3 regions of the Calderihabitans maritimus genome follow, and region 1 is predicted to be linked to each of the others. Evidence: riboswitches for the same ligand, from Rfam matches in the RefSeq annotation. Region 1 holds a riboswitch; each other region holds the start of a gene.

The links. A riboswitch is a leader RNA that binds a small molecule or an ion and turns the genes downstream of it on or off. The one in region 1 is predicted to bind cyclic di-GMP.
Region 2: linked by a shared signal. The riboswitch ahead of KKC1_RS12065 (cytochrome c3 family protein) and the one ahead of KKC1_RS10015 (HD-GYP domain-containing protein) in region 1 are both predicted to bind cyclic di-GMP.
Region 3: linked by a shared signal. The riboswitch ahead of KKC1_RS05790 (DeoR/GlpR family DNA-binding transcription regulator) and the one ahead of KKC1_RS10015 (HD-GYP domain-containing protein) in region 1 are both predicted to bind cyclic di-GMP.

Annotation. Positions count from the first base shown of each region.
Region 1 is NZ_BDGJ01000116.1:10,016-15,601, forward strand. It holds gene KKC1_RS10005 (spore coat protein CotJB) at 1-65, shown strand, start outside; gene KKC1_RS10010 (manganese catalase family protein) at 80-652, shown strand; cyclic di-GMP riboswitch class I at 780-864, shown strand; cyclic di-GMP riboswitch class I at 984-1,068, shown strand; gene KKC1_RS10015 (HD-GYP domain-containing protein) at 1,154-2,125, shown strand; gene KKC1_RS10020 (bifunctional diguanylate cyclase/phosphohydrolase) at 2,150-3,517, shown strand; gene KKC1_RS10025 (hypothetical protein) at 3,560-3,811, shown strand; gene KKC1_RS10030 (electron transfer flavoprotein subunit beta/FixA family protein) at 4,466-5,248, shown strand; gene KKC1_RS10035 (electron transfer flavoprotein subunit alpha/FixB family protein) at 5,264-5,586, shown strand, end outside.
Region 2 is NZ_BDGJ01000164.1:38,855-44,440, reverse strand. It holds gene KKC1_RS12075 (precorrin-2 dehydrogenase/sirohydrochlorin ferrochelatase family protein) at 1-334, opposite strand, end outside; gene KKC1_RS12070 (NHL repeat-containing protein) at 485-1,438, opposite strand; gene KKC1_RS12065 (cytochrome c3 family protein) at 1,490-2,644, opposite strand; cyclic di-GMP riboswitch class I at 2,936-3,020, opposite strand; gene KKC1_RS12060 (B12-binding domain-containing radical SAM protein) at 3,135-4,580, opposite strand; gene KKC1_RS12055 (hypothetical protein) at 4,580-4,954, opposite strand; gene KKC1_RS12050 (carboxypeptidase regulatory-like domain-containing protein) at 5,130-5,586, opposite strand, start outside.
Region 3 is NZ_BDGJ01000059.1:5,731-11,316, reverse strand. It holds gene nrdD (anaerobic ribonucleoside-triphosphate reductase) at 1-966, shown strand, start outside; gene nrdG (anaerobic ribonucleoside-triphosphate reductase activating protein) at 991-1,497, shown strand; cyclic di-GMP riboswitch class I at 1,590-1,672, shown strand; partial or broken gene KKC1_RS15680 (ISLre2 family transposase) at 1,725-1,877, opposite strand; gene KKC1_RS05790 (DeoR/GlpR family DNA-binding transcription regulator) at 2,162-2,929, shown strand; gene pfkB (1-phosphofructokinase) at 2,940-3,884, shown strand; gene KKC1_RS05780 (PTS fructose transporter subunit IIC) at 3,915-5,294, shown strand; gene KKC1_RS05775 (PTS sugar transporter subunit IIA) at 5,317-5,586, shown strand, end outside.

The DNA.
Region 1 (5,586 bases):
TTTCTCCCAGCCAGTATCCCTGGCGCTGGATTGAGGAACCTTGGCCCTGGGAAATTGATTATTGAGAAAGGGGGATATTATGTGGGTTTATGAAAAAAAACTACAATACCCGGTTCGAGTTTCCAAATGTGACGTTCGGATGGCCAAATACCTCATCACCCAATATGGTGGACCGGACGGCGAGCTGTCCGCGGCTCTGCGATATCTTAACCAGAGATATACCATGCCTACCGGCCGGGCCAAAGCATTGCTCACCGATATCGGAACTGAGGAACTGGCCCATTTGGAGATTATTGCTACCATGGTATACAAATTGCTGAAAGGGGTCCCGCCGGAGAAGTTGAAAGAGGCAGGTTTAGGAGCTCACTATGCTCAGCATGACAGCGCCTTGTTTTTAAGTGATGCCAACGGAGTACCGTGGACGGCGGCGTATATTCAGGCCCATGGCGACCCGGTGGCCGACCTGCATGAAGATATGGCGGCGGAGCAAAAAGCCCGAGCTACTTACGAGCACCTTATCCGCTTGACCGATGATCCGGACCTGAAGGACGGTTTGAGGTTTTTGCGAGAAAGGGAAGTAGTCCACTTTCAGCGTTTCGGGGAAGCGCTGGATCATGTTCAGGGTTACTTAAATGACAAGAAATTTTATTAAAGTTATAAATTATTTTAATTTTACCATAAATTATTAATTTTATGAGGAAATGTTTCCCAAAAATGCTTGAAATAGATGGTAAGTATGGTATAATTACTGACAAAGAACAACAAAAAAACTCAAAATTTGTGTACAAGGGCAAACCTGTCGAAAGGCAGGGGCGCAAAGCTACAGGGTCTAAGGCCGTAAGGCTATGACAGCCAGCTGCCACGGGTAGAAGAGGGCTACCCCGGAATATGGGGTGCCTTTTTGTTTAAATAAGTGGCTTCGCAAAGATTGGTTTAACGGGGTGGATTTTGGTATTACAATCAAATAATTCAAAGTAAAAATCTCGTGTTAAGGGCAAACCTGTCGAAAGGCAGGGGCGCAAAGCTACAGGGTCTAAGGCCGCAAGGCTATGACAGCCAGCTGCCACGGGTAGAAGGAGGCTACCCCGGCAGGGTAGCCTTTTTTTTAAAAAAACAGCCGGAATAGCCGGTGGGCAGGGAAAGGGGGAGAGCCATGAAAAAAAGACGGATTTTGCATCGACTGGTTTCCCTGCGCAAGGAGACCGGGGTGTTGCTTCTGTTTTTACTGATTTTTGAACTGGATGCCGTAGTGTTTCCTCACACTTCTCTGGCGGCAATGTATGCTTTGCCGCTTCTGCTGGCCAGTAGATTGGCTTCGGAAATTATGGTAGCCGGTTTGCTCATGATGGCAATCGTTTACGGAATTGTTTTTGACCCTTACGTACACACAGGGCAGGAAATACTGGTCCGTTATTCCATGATGTCAGCCGTATATGCTGCCGTTATTGTAGCCGGTTACAAAATGAAAAAGAATGCTGCGCGATGGGAGAAGGAAAAAAGCCGTCTGGAAGAACTTAACTCACAGTTGGCCCAGGTTACAGAAGATGTAACCATGGCTCTCGTGGAGGCCATTGAAGCGAAAGACAAGTACCTGGAAGGCCACTCGAGGAAAGTAGCTCACCTGGCTCGATGGGTAGCCCGTTTTATGAAATTGCGGCCGGAGGAAATTGATAACGTGTACTGGGCTGCGTTGTTGCATGACATCGGAAAGATAGGTGTGCCGGAAAGTATACTCAATAAAACGGACAGGCTTACCGCTTCTGAATGGTACCAGGTACAGCAGCACCCTATCATCGGCGCGGAAATACTATCGCGGGTTCCCTCCCTGCAGGCGGTGGTCCCCAGTGTTCTCCACCACCACGAGCGTTACGACGGAAAGGGTTATCCCAAGAGGTTGAAAGGTACGGAGATCCCGCTGGGGGCCCGGATAATAGCCGTGGTCGATGCCTTCGAGGCCATGACTTCTGACCGTAGTTACCGTAAAGGTATGTCTAATGAAAAAGCCATTGAAGAGTTGAAACGTTGTGCCGGGACCCAGTTTGACCCCCGAATTGTGGAAGCGTTTATCAAATGTTTCATGGAAAGAGGAGAAGACCAAGTGGAAAGAAGCTTGAAAGTGGTCTAAAAGGAACGAAAGGATGGAAGGACCTTGGCGAGGAAAAGAAGGAATTTAGCAGATTTATATCACTCGCTCAGTATTGGGGTTACGGCGGTTACCCTCCTGCTCGCGGGCACCGGCTTTATTATAGTAAAATCTCACAGCGGTGAAAGCTGGAACCAGCGGGAGGAAATTATTTTGCTTATTTCCCTTGTGATTTTTGTGCTTAATGCTGCTGCTTTATGGGTCAAAGCTGTTTCCGTTCGAACAACGGAGCGGGAATCTGCCCACCGGGCAACGGATTGGTGGCCGCATTCAGACCCTTTAACCGGTCTGCCCCGGCACCGTTGGTTCGTCGACTATCTGGAAGAAAAACTTGCCGACGGAAATAATAATCGAAAAACGGCAGTTATCTTGCTTGATATAGATAATTTTAAATTGTTTAATCAAACTATGGGCTACCGTCAAGGTGATCAGTTGCTCAAAAGCGTCTCGGAGGTCGTAAGACAAAACTTACGACGGGGCGATGTAGTCTGCCGTTACGGCGCCGATGAACTAGGCATCATTGCCCCGTGCGACTCTTTGGAGGAAGCGAGAGCGTTAGGCAGCCGTTTAGCGGCGGAAATTGAGAGTTGTCCTTTTGGATGTCTAGAGCAACTTCCCGGAGGCATAATAACGGTTTCGGTAGGAGTTGCCGTTTCCCCTGATCACGGGGAAAGCAGCCAGGAGCTTTTAAAACATGCGGAGGAAGCTCTGGAAAATGTCAAGCATCAGCAGTTGGACAAATATGCTATCTATTTTCCGGTTATTAAAGAACTGGAAAAAGGGCTGCTCGCTTCGGAAAAAGATTTTATTACCACCGTTAAGACTCTGCTTTCGCTAGTCAACGCCAAGGACCGTTACACCTACGGGCATACCCAGCGGGTATTGAGGTACGCCCTAATGATTGCCCGTAAACTGGGTCTTCCCGAAGAAGAGATCAAAATCATAGGCTACGGGGCGCTCCTCCATGATTTGGGAAAGGTATATGTCCCCAATATGCTGCTTAAGAAAAAAGGCAAACTGACCGAGGAAGAGTTCGACCTGGTGAAAAAACATCCGGTAATCGGGGCGGAGATTATCAAGCCAATTCGTTCTCTCCGTTCCGTTATCCCTGCCGTACTACACCACCATGAGCGTTATGACGGAAAGGGTTATCCTCAGGGGCTCAAAGGGAAAGAGATTCCCTTACATGCTCGTATAATGGCGGTGGCGGACAGTTTCGATGCGATGACCACCAACCGGCCTTACAGACCGGCCAAATCAGTACGGGAGGCGGTGGAAGAACTGCGGCGCTGTGCCGGAACCCAGTTTGACCCGGAAATTGTATGGGCGTTTATCGCCGCCCTGGAGGAAGATAAGGAATCACGCATCAGTTGAAAAAACTTTTTAGTCCAATCGTGCCAAGAGAGGAGGTAATTAGTGAAGGAAGAGTTTCGTTCCTGTTTTCAGTGCGTAGCCTTCAAGGTCTGTAATGAGATTGATGGGGAAAATACGGACCGACAAGAGGCGCGCCGGAAAGCGATTGAATGCCAAAAATTCTACAAAGGTCGGACTACGGACCTGGTTACGGTTTTGGGAAGAGATAAGAAAATGAGCAGGAAGAAAGCTTTTAAATTCAGCCTGCAGGGGAGGTTGAAATGGATCGATAGAAACACCGTTCAGTTTAAATAAAAAAGAACGGGGGACTCGGAGTGTCTCCCGTTCTTTCTTACGGGCAGCAAAAACAGAATTAGCGAGGCGTTAAAATTGAATCTTTCTGGGGACCTCAAAGGTGTAAATTCGGGCTCTAATGGACGGAATTTGGGGTTGACTGGTATATATTTAACTCTCAACTGCTATGGAAGGTGTTGACGGGAAGGGGAATAAGCAATAAGCTAAAAATATAACTGAATGAAGATTCATTCAGTTTTCCCGTTGCAAAAATTTTAGTAAATTAAACCTACAATAAATGTAAAGAAATCTTTACAGTGTATACGATCAAAACACTAGTTGGGCTGTAAATTGGTGATAGTCTAGCTAATCAAAAGAGTGTAAACGATCCAAGACACATTAAGGTAACAAAAGCGAACGGGAGTTTTTTTACAGGCGGGATTTTTAGGGGGTTAAGGTCGTGAAACAAATGGCACAGGATTTGCATAAGTATTGAGGATTGAGGAGGGAAGAGCCGCTCTGCAGTCCCGGGATGGCATTTTTAATTAAGTCGGTTTGGTCTGGGGGTGATGAATACCCTGAGCTTGGGTGAAATTTTGGGTACAGGCAGGTGTGCATTACTTAATGCTAAATAACATCAGCGGAAGACCTACGTGAGCGAAAGGAGGAAACCTGGTGAAGATTATAGTCTGTCTGAAACAAACTTTTGATACCGAGGCCAAGATTCAACTGACCGATGACGGGAAAATATCGGATGAAGGAGTTAGTTTGATTATTAACCCGTATGATGAGTTTGCGGTGGAAGAGGCCTTGAAGATCAAAGAGAATATGGGGGGAGAAGTAGTTGTTGTCTCCATAGGCAAAGAGAGGGCCCAGGAGGCTATCCGGCAGGCGTTGGCTATGGGGGCTGACCGGGGCATATTGATTACGGACGAGGCCCTAGAGGGGGGCGACGAGTATACCACAGCAACAGTTTTGGCCAAGGTCATTGGCAACATGGAGTATGACCTGATCCTGTGCGGCAACAAAGCTATCGATGACCAGTCATCCCAGGTGGCGGTGCGTTTGGCGGAAAAATTGGGTCTGCCGCAGATTAACGTGGTAACGAAGCTGGAGGTTAGCGACGGGAAAGTGGTAGGCCATCGGGAGATAGAGGGCGGCAGTGAAATTATCGAAGCTCCCCTGCCGGCGGTGGTCACGGCCCAGAAAGGACTTAACGAGCCCCGCTATCCCTCGATGAAAGGTATTATGCAGGCGCGAAAGAAAGAGCTTAAGAAATTGAGCCTGCAGGATATCGGGCTAGAGCCATCAGCGGTTGGGGCCTCCGGAGCTAAGGTAAAGGTGCTGGAGTACTCTCTCCCGGCTCCCAGGAAGGCAGGAAAGATAATTGAAGGCGAACCGGCAGAAGCTGCGCGCGAGCTAGTGAGACTTTTGAGGGAAGAAGCTAAGGTTATATAAAGGGGGTTAGGGCTAATGGCTAGAGGAATCTGGGTATTTGCCGAACAGAGAAACGGAGAGCTCAAAAAAGTAGTTTTTGAGCTGTTAAGTGAAGGGAGAAAAATTGCTGACCAATTGGGCCAGGAACTCTGGGCCATACTTCTGGGCAAGGAGGTCAAAGGACTGGTAGAAAAACTGGCCCCCTACGGAGCCGATAAGGTTCTGGTTGCCGATGACGAAAAATTAGAAAAATACTCCACCGGGACTTATACCAAAGTTATATCGGACTTGATTCGGGAACACCAGCCCTTTGCCTTTTTCCTGGGAAATACGGCCATGGGCAAGGACCTGGCGCCGCG
Region 2 (5,586 bases), on a different contig from region 1:
ATGTACACAAAGCGGGAGCGTCTACTACATTCACCGGTATGTCTCGCGCATGGCATTCCCGGGCTACCTGCTCGTTAACGCTTTTGTCACCGGTAGCGCTGACCACCAGGAAATACCCTTCCACATCTCCGGCCTGGTAGGGTCGCGCCAGATACTGGATGGCGCCACGGCGGGCCAGCTCTTCCAGTCCACCGGTCAGCTGGGGACTGATTACGGTAACCGCCGCCCCGGCCCTCAGCAAATCTCTAACTTTTCGTTCCGCAACCTTTCCCCCGCCCACCACCAGGCAAGGTCTCCGGGAAAGGTCAAAAAAGACCGGGTAATAACTGGTCATCCTATCATCCTAACTCGGGAAATAATGTCCCTCTAATTATAACATTATCTCTTTAGAATATTAACCCGGTTTGAGAAAGTTGTAACAAGCAATCGGTTAACTTATTCGAGATTTGTCAGGCATTTCCTGCTTCCAGTCTAAAAATGTTTTCTATTCCCAAATTTGAATCCTTCCGTTACCGGTATCAGCAATAAATATCTTACCCTCCCGGACAAAAATCCCCATCGGGAATTTTAAGTCCCTACCAAAGCTGAATATTTCCTCTCCCTTAAGATTAAAAACGCGGATCACTCCCGCCAAAGCGTCCACCGCCATGACTCTGCCTAATTCATCCACAGCTACTCCGCGCAAAGCGACAAAAGGTCGACCACCGTTTGCGGTTCCGTCAACCGTAAATTTCACCTTCCCTCGGGCGTCAAACACCTGAATGCGCCGGTTGCCCGCATCCGTTACCCATAACCTTCCTTGCGTGTCTACCGCTATCCCGTGGGGATACTGTAATATCCCTGGCTCCCCTGCTTTCTTTCCCAAGCTTTTGAGCACCCGGTTCTTCTCGTCCAGGATAACGACGCGGTGCCCTTTCAGGTCCGATAAAATTGTCTGACCCTTGCCGTCTATCACTACGGCTCCCGGCCGCACCGTACCCAGCTTATCTTTTACCACTACTTCCCGGGCTTTTTCGGAAAAACCCAGCTCAAAAACAACCTCTCTCCCGGCATCCGCGACCAGGATATTGTCCCCCCGCTTCACTATACCGTATAGATAGCTGTCGCTCGATCTTCCCGGTGGCGTGAAACTACGCATGTGTTCACCGGAGGCGCTAAAAACCTCCACTCTGCCCCTGCCCGCATCCGAGACATATACATTCCCGACTTCGTCCACGTAAACGCCTACCGGTCGAATAAGCCTGTACTCCCCGTGCCCGCCAATACTTCCCCGGTATTGAGGCACACGGTTGAACGCCTCTTGCTTCTCTTCATTCTGCCTCCGCCTCTCCAACCCTGCTTCCATCTTTACCAAGCCTGCGTAAATATAGGAGATTACGGCGGTTAGAATAAGCAATCCCAGCACTGCTATCAGCCAAATACGATCTCCTTTTTTCACCGTTTCTCCCCCAAAAAGGGAGCAACTGCCCGCGGCAGTTGCTCGTTAAGTTTAATATACGTTACGGTAGACGCTATTTGTTTCATCATGGTTCACGTCGTGACAGCTCAGAAAACAAGCACCGCCCTCAATGCTATTGTAATTGTGCTTGTAAGTGGGGTCATCATAAATATATGCTGAAACCGTACCGGCGGGAAATCCTACCAGGTGCTTCTCATAGGGGTTTTCCGCCGTAAGAGGTCCATGCGGGCGGTGGCATTCACGGCAGACAGCCGTGCCCTTACTGGTATCGTCCAGATGTAACTCGTGGAGGTTGCGGTTGTACTGGTCGTCATAGAAACCGCTGCCTGACCCCAAAATTTCCGTCTCAGTATGACAGTTGCTCCGGAAACAGGTCTTAAAATCATTAGCGTCGAAGTACACGCTACGGTTAACACTCGCATTCATATCATAGGAAGCAATAAGATACTTTTCTTCCGGGCCGCCGTGAGGATCATGACAGGAACTGCATTCGTAACTTTCATGCGCATTGATATAAGTATCCTCGTACACACTCTTCCCTTCCCAGCCGCTCCCTGAGCTGGCTGAATGGCAATCGTAACACAGAGTGCGGTCGTTATCCAAATATAACAAATAAGGATACTGGCTGCCGTGCTGCTCGTGACAACCGTTACAACTAATACCGGTACCTGAAACCGGTTCCAAACTGCCAGCATCGTGACCACTACCGTCCTGAGGATAATAGGTTTCTTCGGCCGGGTGGCAGGACCAGCAAAACTTTTCCCCTCCTCCCTGGTAATACACCGTCTCGTTCACACTGGCCTGTAGAATCCTGGGGGAGCTGACTGGAGTGAGGTGAGGATTATGACAGTTATTGCAACTGATAACTTGTTCCGGAACGGGATGGCGGTACGTTTTGGAAAACTCATCATATACCTGGTCATAAACACTCTGTCCCACTGTGCTGTGGCAGACGTAACAAAGGTCGGTTACCGAACTTTCGTTAATTAGCTTTTCCCCTTCCGCCCCGTGACTGGTATGGCACTGAGCGCAAAACTGCGTATCGGATGTATAGCTGCCGTGGGGTTCAGGATAATACTGCCCAAACCCCGTAGAAATGCGTAATAAACTCCCCAAAGCCATTAATACCAGAACCGTTAGAGTCAGCCGCCCTGCCCGAACGGTGCCTCTCAAATCTATCATCATGACATCACTCGCCCTGTTACGAAGGTTATTCATCCTTGAAAACACTACTTCTTATTACATGCAGACACCCCGATAGTCCCTCCGCAACAGGTGATTGCTTCTACCGGTGCTGCCGTCGTCGTACGGTTCTCGCCGTCGCGGGTAAGCTTCTGACACCCATGACTTGGTAGCACCAGCACCTCGAGCACCCTGCTACGGCAGAACAACCGGGGTGCATGCGAGAGCTGCCATAACAAGCAGTTGGCCCGCCGTAAAAAAAAGCTACCCCATCCGAGATAGCCCTCTTCTATCCGTGGCAGCTGGCTGTCATAGCCCTACGGCCTTAGACCCTGTAGCTTTGCGTCCCTGCCTTTCGACAGGTTTGCCCTTAGCACAATATTATTAATTTTTTAATCTTCTTTACATAATAATAATTAAATTTGCTATTAATTTCAAGTATTTTCTCAACAATTTTCAACGATTTTTTCTCTTTTCACCAGGAACTTCCTTATTAATCCAAAAGTTTAAGCAGATCCCGAACCATTTTGGGCATCCTGCCTAGACTGAGCACATGCTTCTGCAGAAAGGAATTGTCCATAATGGCACGCATACACTGAATGGCATAGCGGCGCTTGAACTCATTTTTCAAAGAGGTCCATTCCGGAATTTTACCAAAGTAAAATGAACGGTAACATTCCAAAACCTTTTGAAACAACTCGTCGGTAGTCATAGCCTCAGGCTTAATTACCGGTTCAACCAGGTTGTACTTAGCATAATCATAAGTAGCCACGTAGTTCTTTACCTCCTCATACATATCAGCATAGGGCCAGGGAGCAAGCAGCAGAAAATGGGCAAAATCGGGGTTGTAGGCCTTGGCCATGGCCAGCGTCTGCTTGATACTTTCCGGTGTTTCATCAGGTGTCCCTAAAACAAACGATGTCTCCGAAACTATCCCCGCCCGGTGGATAATGTCCAGCGCTCTTTTGGAATCACTTTCCTGAATGCCCTTGCTAAACTTATCCAGAATACCCTGGCTGGTAGCTTCAATCCCCACGTAAATATGAATAATGCCTGCCCGCCGGTATTTGTCTATAATGTCTTCATCCCGAATGATATCATCTACCCGGGTTTCAATGAGAAACAGAGCGTTCAATTTCTTAGAAATCAAACCGTCCAGGATGTTCTCCCAGCGTTCCCGGTCCGCTGTAGGATACTCATCGGCGATAAAAAAAATGTCTACCCCATACTCTTTCACCAGGTATTCAATTTCGGTCAGTACATTCCCAGGGCTGCGAGCTCGCCAGGTCTGCCGCCAAAATTTTTGCTGAGAACAGAACTTACAGGTATGCTTGCAGCCCCGGGAGGTAGAAATAATAGCCAGCCGCGATCCCGGATACACGTAAAAGGTGTAATCTTCCCAATCCAACAGATCCCAGGCAGGTGTGAGCTCATCGAGGTTTTGAATAAACCCCCGGTCCGGGGTAACCAAGACCTCATTACCTCTTCGCAAAGCAACTCCCGGTACTTCTGCCGGGTTACCACCGCTTTCTAGAACCTCCAGCAGATGAGGAAGAGTATACTCCCCCTCTCCTCGCACTACATAATCAATGGAAGGGTGACCCTCCAAAACTTCCTTATAACAAAACGTGGCATGAACTCCGCCGATAACCGTTATGATTTGCGGGTCAATTTCTTTTACCCGGCGCAAGAGTTCAGTTGCAGCAGGAAAACTGGCGGTGTACGCGGTAGTACCCACCACCTGCGGACCGTAATTCCTGATATTATAAATTATCTGCTCCAGCCGGTGTCCTTTGGACATGGCGTCATAAATTTTTACTTCATGTCCCGCTTTACGCAATTCTCCGGCAATGTAAACGAACCCCAGGTGGGGCCACCTGCCAGCAGATTCCACGACGCCGCAGTGGTAATCGGGGGTTACCAGCATGACTCTGGCCATCAGGCATCACCTGCCTTCAATTGCTGTTGCAACCTGTATGCTCTGATTTCAATTACAATCCCTAACAGTACCACGCTAAAAAGGAGGATATGCTTGATTATCAATGCCGTCACCTGGCCTCGCCCGGCGGCGGGTAGGTACTCATACTGATAGTAAGCCAGCGCCCGCCCCACTCCGAACAAGAGGTTCAGAACAAGGCTGCCCAGAGAAACCCGGAACAACGTGGGGAAAATTTCGCTGTAAAACCGGGCCACCTGCGAATGCCCGTTCCGCTTCACTCTGGATGTCAGCCACCATATGACCGCGGCGCTGCATAACCACAGCGCCGCGGTCAAATCATGAAAGAAATTGTTAAACATAACTAGAAGGGCCATAGATTATTAACCTCCTGCCTGTTCATCCGTCCCCCTAGAGAACACTTTCCCACAGCATGTATAGTTTCGACCTAAACCGCCATATCCTGCCGCAAATATCTCGTCTACAATTTTTGAAAAAACCAACGTCGTTAGGTGAATGTGGTTCACTTTAGCAACAGTTCTTCCTATTTCGTCAGTACACTTGCTCCTGTACGCTGGGAAGTTCCCCGTTAACCTCCTCACTCCCGTTTGACAGGTCATTGTCCGACTCTCTCACAGTTGAAGCATCATGAATAACATCTCCCATCCCAGGCAAGTCTTGTGTCCCCGTACCCGCCTCCTGGTTAACGCTTTCAAGTGCCGCTGGGATTTCATTGCCCACGCTAGGCGAATCATAAACCGAATCTCCTACACTGGGGGTGCCATGAATAACATCTCCTGCTCCCGGCTGATTTTGCTTTACCGTATCCGCTTTTGGCCGGGACCGGGAACTGCCGCCAACCGAAAGCTCCCGATTTTCTTGCGGCGTTCCATATACTGTATTTTCGACCGATGAATTCTCACCGTAAACAGCTTCAGGTACAGAGGGGGATACGGGCCCCACTCCGCTCAGCATCACACGCAGTTCCTGCGGGTGTTCGTCCAACCAT
Region 3 (5,586 bases), on a different contig from region 1:
GGAACGGAAGTAGCCTATATGGGATGCCGTACCCGGGTAATTGCGAACCGCCGGGGTCCTGAAGTTACAGAACGGCGAGGTAATCTGTCTTTTACCTCGATTAATTTGCCGCGTCTGGCCATCAGAGCTAAAGGCAACGTGGATAAGTTTTACCAATACCTGGACAAGATGCTGGATGTGGCGGTCCGTCAGTTGTATCACCGTTACGGTGTCCAGGCGAAGTTAAAGGTAAAAGACATGCCTTTTCTAATGGGACAGGGGTTATACTTGGATTCCGAACACCTGGGGATGGATGACTACATAGAGGAAGCCATTAAGCATGGTACTCTTTCTGTCGGATTTATCGGGCTGGCGGAAACGCTAACCGCGCTGACCGGCAAACACCACGGGGAGTCCGAGGAAGCCCAGAAACTCGGCCTGGAAATTGTGGCTTACATGCGCAAGAAGGTAGATGAAGCTGCCGAGGAGTACAATCTTAACTACACCCTTTTGGCTACTCCTGCGGAAGGCCTCTCGGGGAGATTTGTAAGCATGGACCGGGAAGAATATGGTGAAATCCCCGGAGTTACAGATAAAGAATATTACACCAATTCTTTCCATGTACCGGTCAGCTTTCCTATAAGCATGTTTGATAAAATTTCTATAGAAGGGCCTTACCATAAGTATACCAATGCAGGACATATCAGTTATGTGGAGCTGGCCTCGCCACCTCTTCACAACCTGGAGGCAGTGGAAACCATATTACGTCATATGAAAGAATGCGATATGGGTTACGCAGGAATTAACTTCCCCATTGATTTTTGTAACGGTTGCAGCCAGCTGGGTGTAATTAACGAAGATAGCTGCCCGGCATGCGGTTCCCCGGATATCAAGCGGGTAAGACGCATAACCGGATATTTCAGCACGGTGGACAGGTTTAATGATGCCAAACGGGCTGAGTTGAGAGATCGTAGGCCGCATATGTAAACGTAAACTTAAGGAGCGGGTAATATGAAACTGAGAATTGCCGGGATCGTGAGGGAAAGTGTGGTAGACGGTCCGGGTATTCGGCTGGTGATTTTTGCTCAGGGGTGTCCCCATTGCTGCCCCGGATGCCACAATCCCGAAACCCACGACCCCTTGGGCGGACAGGAGACGACGGTAGAAGAAATTGTTGAGCAGGTGCGCCAGTCACGGTTTATCCGAGGGGTCACCTTTTCGGGCGGGGAGCCTTTCTACCAGGCGGAAGCCTTCAGCCTTTTAGGGCGCCGGATCAAAGAACTGGGCAAAGATATTGTTACTTATACCGGTTACACTTTCGAAGAGATCCTGGCCCTCGCGGAGATCAACCCATATTTTGGGGAACTTTTGCAGGTTAGCGACTGGTTGGTGGACGGGCCTTTTATCCTGGCGGAAAGGGACTTGAATTTACCCTTCCGGGGATCCCGTAACCAGCGGATAATTGACGTGCGGCGTTCTTTAAGGCAGGGGAAGGCAGTACCGGCAGAAATTGCGTGACCCATACCACTGGCTGGCGAACAGCTACTGCCCAGTCCACAGGGCGGTAGCTGTTTGTTGGTGTATCTACAATGTTCCGCCTATTCAACTTAACCGGATAAAGGCAAACTTGTCGAAAGACAAGGACGCAAAGCCACGGGCCTAAGCTATAAACTATGGTAGCCGGGTTGTCGAAAAAATTTTGAGTATTGATCGCATGTTTTCGGTATTACCCGACCTCATGCGGTTTTGATTTCCCCTCTCTTTTCCTTTGCCCTTTGTAGACGAATCATTACCCCATCGGCTTCGATGCATAGCTTCAGGGCTACTTCTTTTCCAGCGGGAGCTTCGCCATCTTTAAAAACCGCCGCCCTTTTTTCTTCCCCTTCCTGGTGACGAATATTTAACATGAGACCTCAACTCCTTTCGATTTGTTTTATGGGGTTTTTCGGGTGAGGTCTCTTTTCTTTCTCGGGGGCTATTCCCCTTCCGTTACTTATTAAAATTACGGCCATACCATTTTATGGTATGGGTAAAAGTATATAAAAAATTTTATTGAAATTTTTAAAAATCTTATTGAAATTTTTGAAACGATCAGCTATTATTAATTATAAACAATCAAAAAAAATCAAAAACAGTCAATAATGTGCATCAAATACGAAAGGAAAGGGGTGAGTAGGTGTCATTGTACAGTGAAGAGCGAAAAAAAATTATTTTGGATTATATCCAAAATCATGGGAGGGCTTCCGTACAGGAGCTCACGGAAGTTGTACAGGTCTCCGAATCGACAATTCGTCGTGATCTTAAAGAACTGAAAGAAGCCAGGCTCATAAAACGAACACACGGCGGTGCTTTATCTTTACAAAGCGTAAATTTTGAGCCTACCCTTGGTGAAAAAGAAGTAACTTTTCTAAAAGAAAAGCGTGCAGTTGCTAAAAAAGCGGTGGAACTGATCGAAGAGGGAGACACGATTTTACTGGATGCCGGTACAACCACCTTTGAGTTGGCCAAAGAATTAAAATCTTTTTCAAAATTAACCGTTGTAACAAATGCTGTTAATATTATCCAAGAATTACTTACTCACCCGGGGATTGAACTGGTAGTAGTAGGCGGCATACTAAGAAAAGAAACTCTTGCGATGGTCGGGCCTATAGCTGAACAAGCCTTAAGCATGATTCGTGTTGACAAATTGTTTTTAGCTACAAACGGAATAGATGTAGAAGCAGGTCTGACAACTCCTAATTTAATAGAAGCAGCTACAAAAAGAAAAATGATAAGTATAGCAAAGCAGGTTATTTTATTAACAGACCATAGTAAAGTTGGGGTAATATCTCATGCCAAAATAGCCGATATTAATGAAATCAATCAAATTATTTTAGATGATGCAGTAGACGAGCACTTTAGCAGTCAAATTAAAGCATTGGGTGTTGGGATACATCTTGTTCACCCATAGGAGGAAACATATGTTGCCAAAAGTTGTAACCGTCACGCTTAACCCGGCGCTGGACAAAACGATCATCATTCCTCGATTGGATGTAGGGGGGCTAAACCGTGTCGAACAGATGCGCCTAGATCCCGGTGGAAAAGGTGTTAATGTAGCAAAGGTACTAAAGAAGTTTGCTATTGATGTAATTGCTACCGGATTTATCGGGAATTCTCAAGGGGGGGTTATTCAAAAAAGTTTAAAAGACCTAGGGATAAAAACAGAGTTTGTGGAAGTTCAGGGGGTAACTCGTACCAATTTAAAAATTGTTGATAACCAAACGAAATTGACAACTGAAATTAATGAACCTGGTTTTGAAGTATCAGCCGAAGATTTAACTAAATTTCGGGAGAAATTATCTAACCTTCTACAGGATGCTTCCTTTCTTATACTTGGGGGAAGCTTGCCGCGTGGAGTTCCAGAAGATATTTATAAAGATTACATCACCCTTGCCAAGGGGAAAAATGTAAAATCAATCTTGGATGCCGACGGAAAGGCACTAAAGGAAGGCATTAAAGCACGCCCTTTTGCGGTGAAACCCAACATCCATGAGCTTGAACAGTTAGTAGGACGTTCGCTGCCAACCGAACAGGACATTGTTACCGCCGGCCAAGAGCTGATTCATGAAGGGGTTACGGTTGTTGTTGTTTCCATGGGCAGCAAGGGATCGATCGTTCTGGACAAAAAAGAAGCTTATCGCGTAACACCTTTCCCAATTACTCCGCAGAGTACTGTCGGAGCGGGAGATTCGATGGTTGCTGCTATGACTTATGCCTTCCTGGAAAATAAATTATTGGAAGAAGTAGCGCGGTGGGCTACCGCTGCAGGTACGGTAACGGCTTCTAAGGCAGGCACGGAAGTATGTTCCTTTGCCGAAGTGCAGCGTTTATTAAATGATGTAAATGTTACAAGGATCCAACTTTAAAAAGCATCAAGACAAGGAGGAAAGAATATTATGAAGAAAATTTTAGCAGTTACGGCGTGTCCCACTGGTATTGCACACACATACATGGCGGCTGAAGCGTTAAAAAAAGCAGCTGAGGAAAAAAATATAGAAATAAAGGTGGAGACCCGCGGGGCCGTTGGTGTTGAAAACGCTTTAACCGAAGAGGATATCGCGGAAGCTCATGCCATCATAATTGCGGCAGATACTGATGTGGATGAGGGGCGCTTTCGAGGCAAGCCTGTGGTAAAGGCTTCAGTTGGTGAGGCCATTAAAAATCCTGGTAAACTGTTAGATGAAGCGTTGGACAAAAAGCCTACATCACAGGACTATATTGCAGAAATACAAAAAACCAAAGCCGAGCGCACTGCACAGCGTACAGGTGTTTATAAGCACTTAATGAACGGTGTTTCCTACATGATACCGCTGGTGGCCGCCGGGGGACTTATTATTGCAATTTCATTTATCTTTGGCATTGAAGCCTTTAAAGAAGAAGGTACCCTTGCTGCCGCTTTAATGGATATCGGGGGCGGTTCAGCCTTTGCTTTGATGGTACCGGTTCTGGCAGGTTTTATTGCATATTCCATTGCCGAAAAGCCTGGTCTTGCACCTGGACTGGTAGGTGGTATGCTGGCGTCCAAAATTGGAGCCGGGTTCCTGGGCGGAATTATTGCCGGTTTTATTGCCGGATACATTGCTAAATGGTTAAAAGATGCCATCAAACTGCCAAAGAACCTGGAAGGCTTAAAACCCATCTTAATTATACCTTTCTTGGGAACATTAGCAACCGGTCTGCTTATGATTTATGTCGTCGGCGGTCCGGTAAAGGCTATTATGGATGGTCTGACCAAGTGGCTGTCTGGATTAACCGGAGCCAATGCCGTTATCCTTGGTTTAATTCTGGGAGCTATGATGGCCTTTGATATGGGTGGCCCGGTAAATAAAGCCGCTTACACCTTTGCTGTGGGGCTTTTGGGAAGCGAAATTTACGGGCCGATGGCTGCTGTAATGGCTGCAGGTATGACACCGCCGTTAGGGCTGTGGTTGGCAACGCTTCTTGCTCCGAAAAAGTACACGCCGGAAGAAAGGGAAGCGGGAAAAGCAGCTGCTGCTCTTGGAATTTCCTTTATTACAGAAGGAGCAATACCCTTTGCTGCGGCTGACCCGTTCCGTGTCATTCCGGCCATTATGGTCGGTTCCGCAGTAACAGGTGCGTTGTCTATGTTATTTGGGGCAACTCTGCGAGCGCCCCACGGAGGGATTTTTGTCTTACTAATTCCACATGCTGTAGGCAACTTGTTCATGTATGCCGTTTCTATCATTATAGGAACGATAGTTACCGCGATACTGGTCAATCTATTAAAACGTCCTATAGATGTTAATAAAGTATAAGTTGAGTCGGAGGGTAAGAAACGTGAAATTAGTGGAAATCATTAGTAAAGAAACCATTGACCTGTCCCTTGATGCTGACGATAAGGAAGAATGCATTGAAAAAATGGTTGAGAAGATGGTAAAAAGCGGGGCTGTCAAAAATAAAGATACCTATTTGCAAGCGGTATTAGAACGTGAGGAAAAGGGTTCAACTGGCGTTGGATTTGGTGTGGCCATCCCCCACGGCAAATCTGAAGGGGTGGCTGCACCGGCGTTGGGTTTTGCTAAATTGGCCCGGCCCATCGATTGGCAC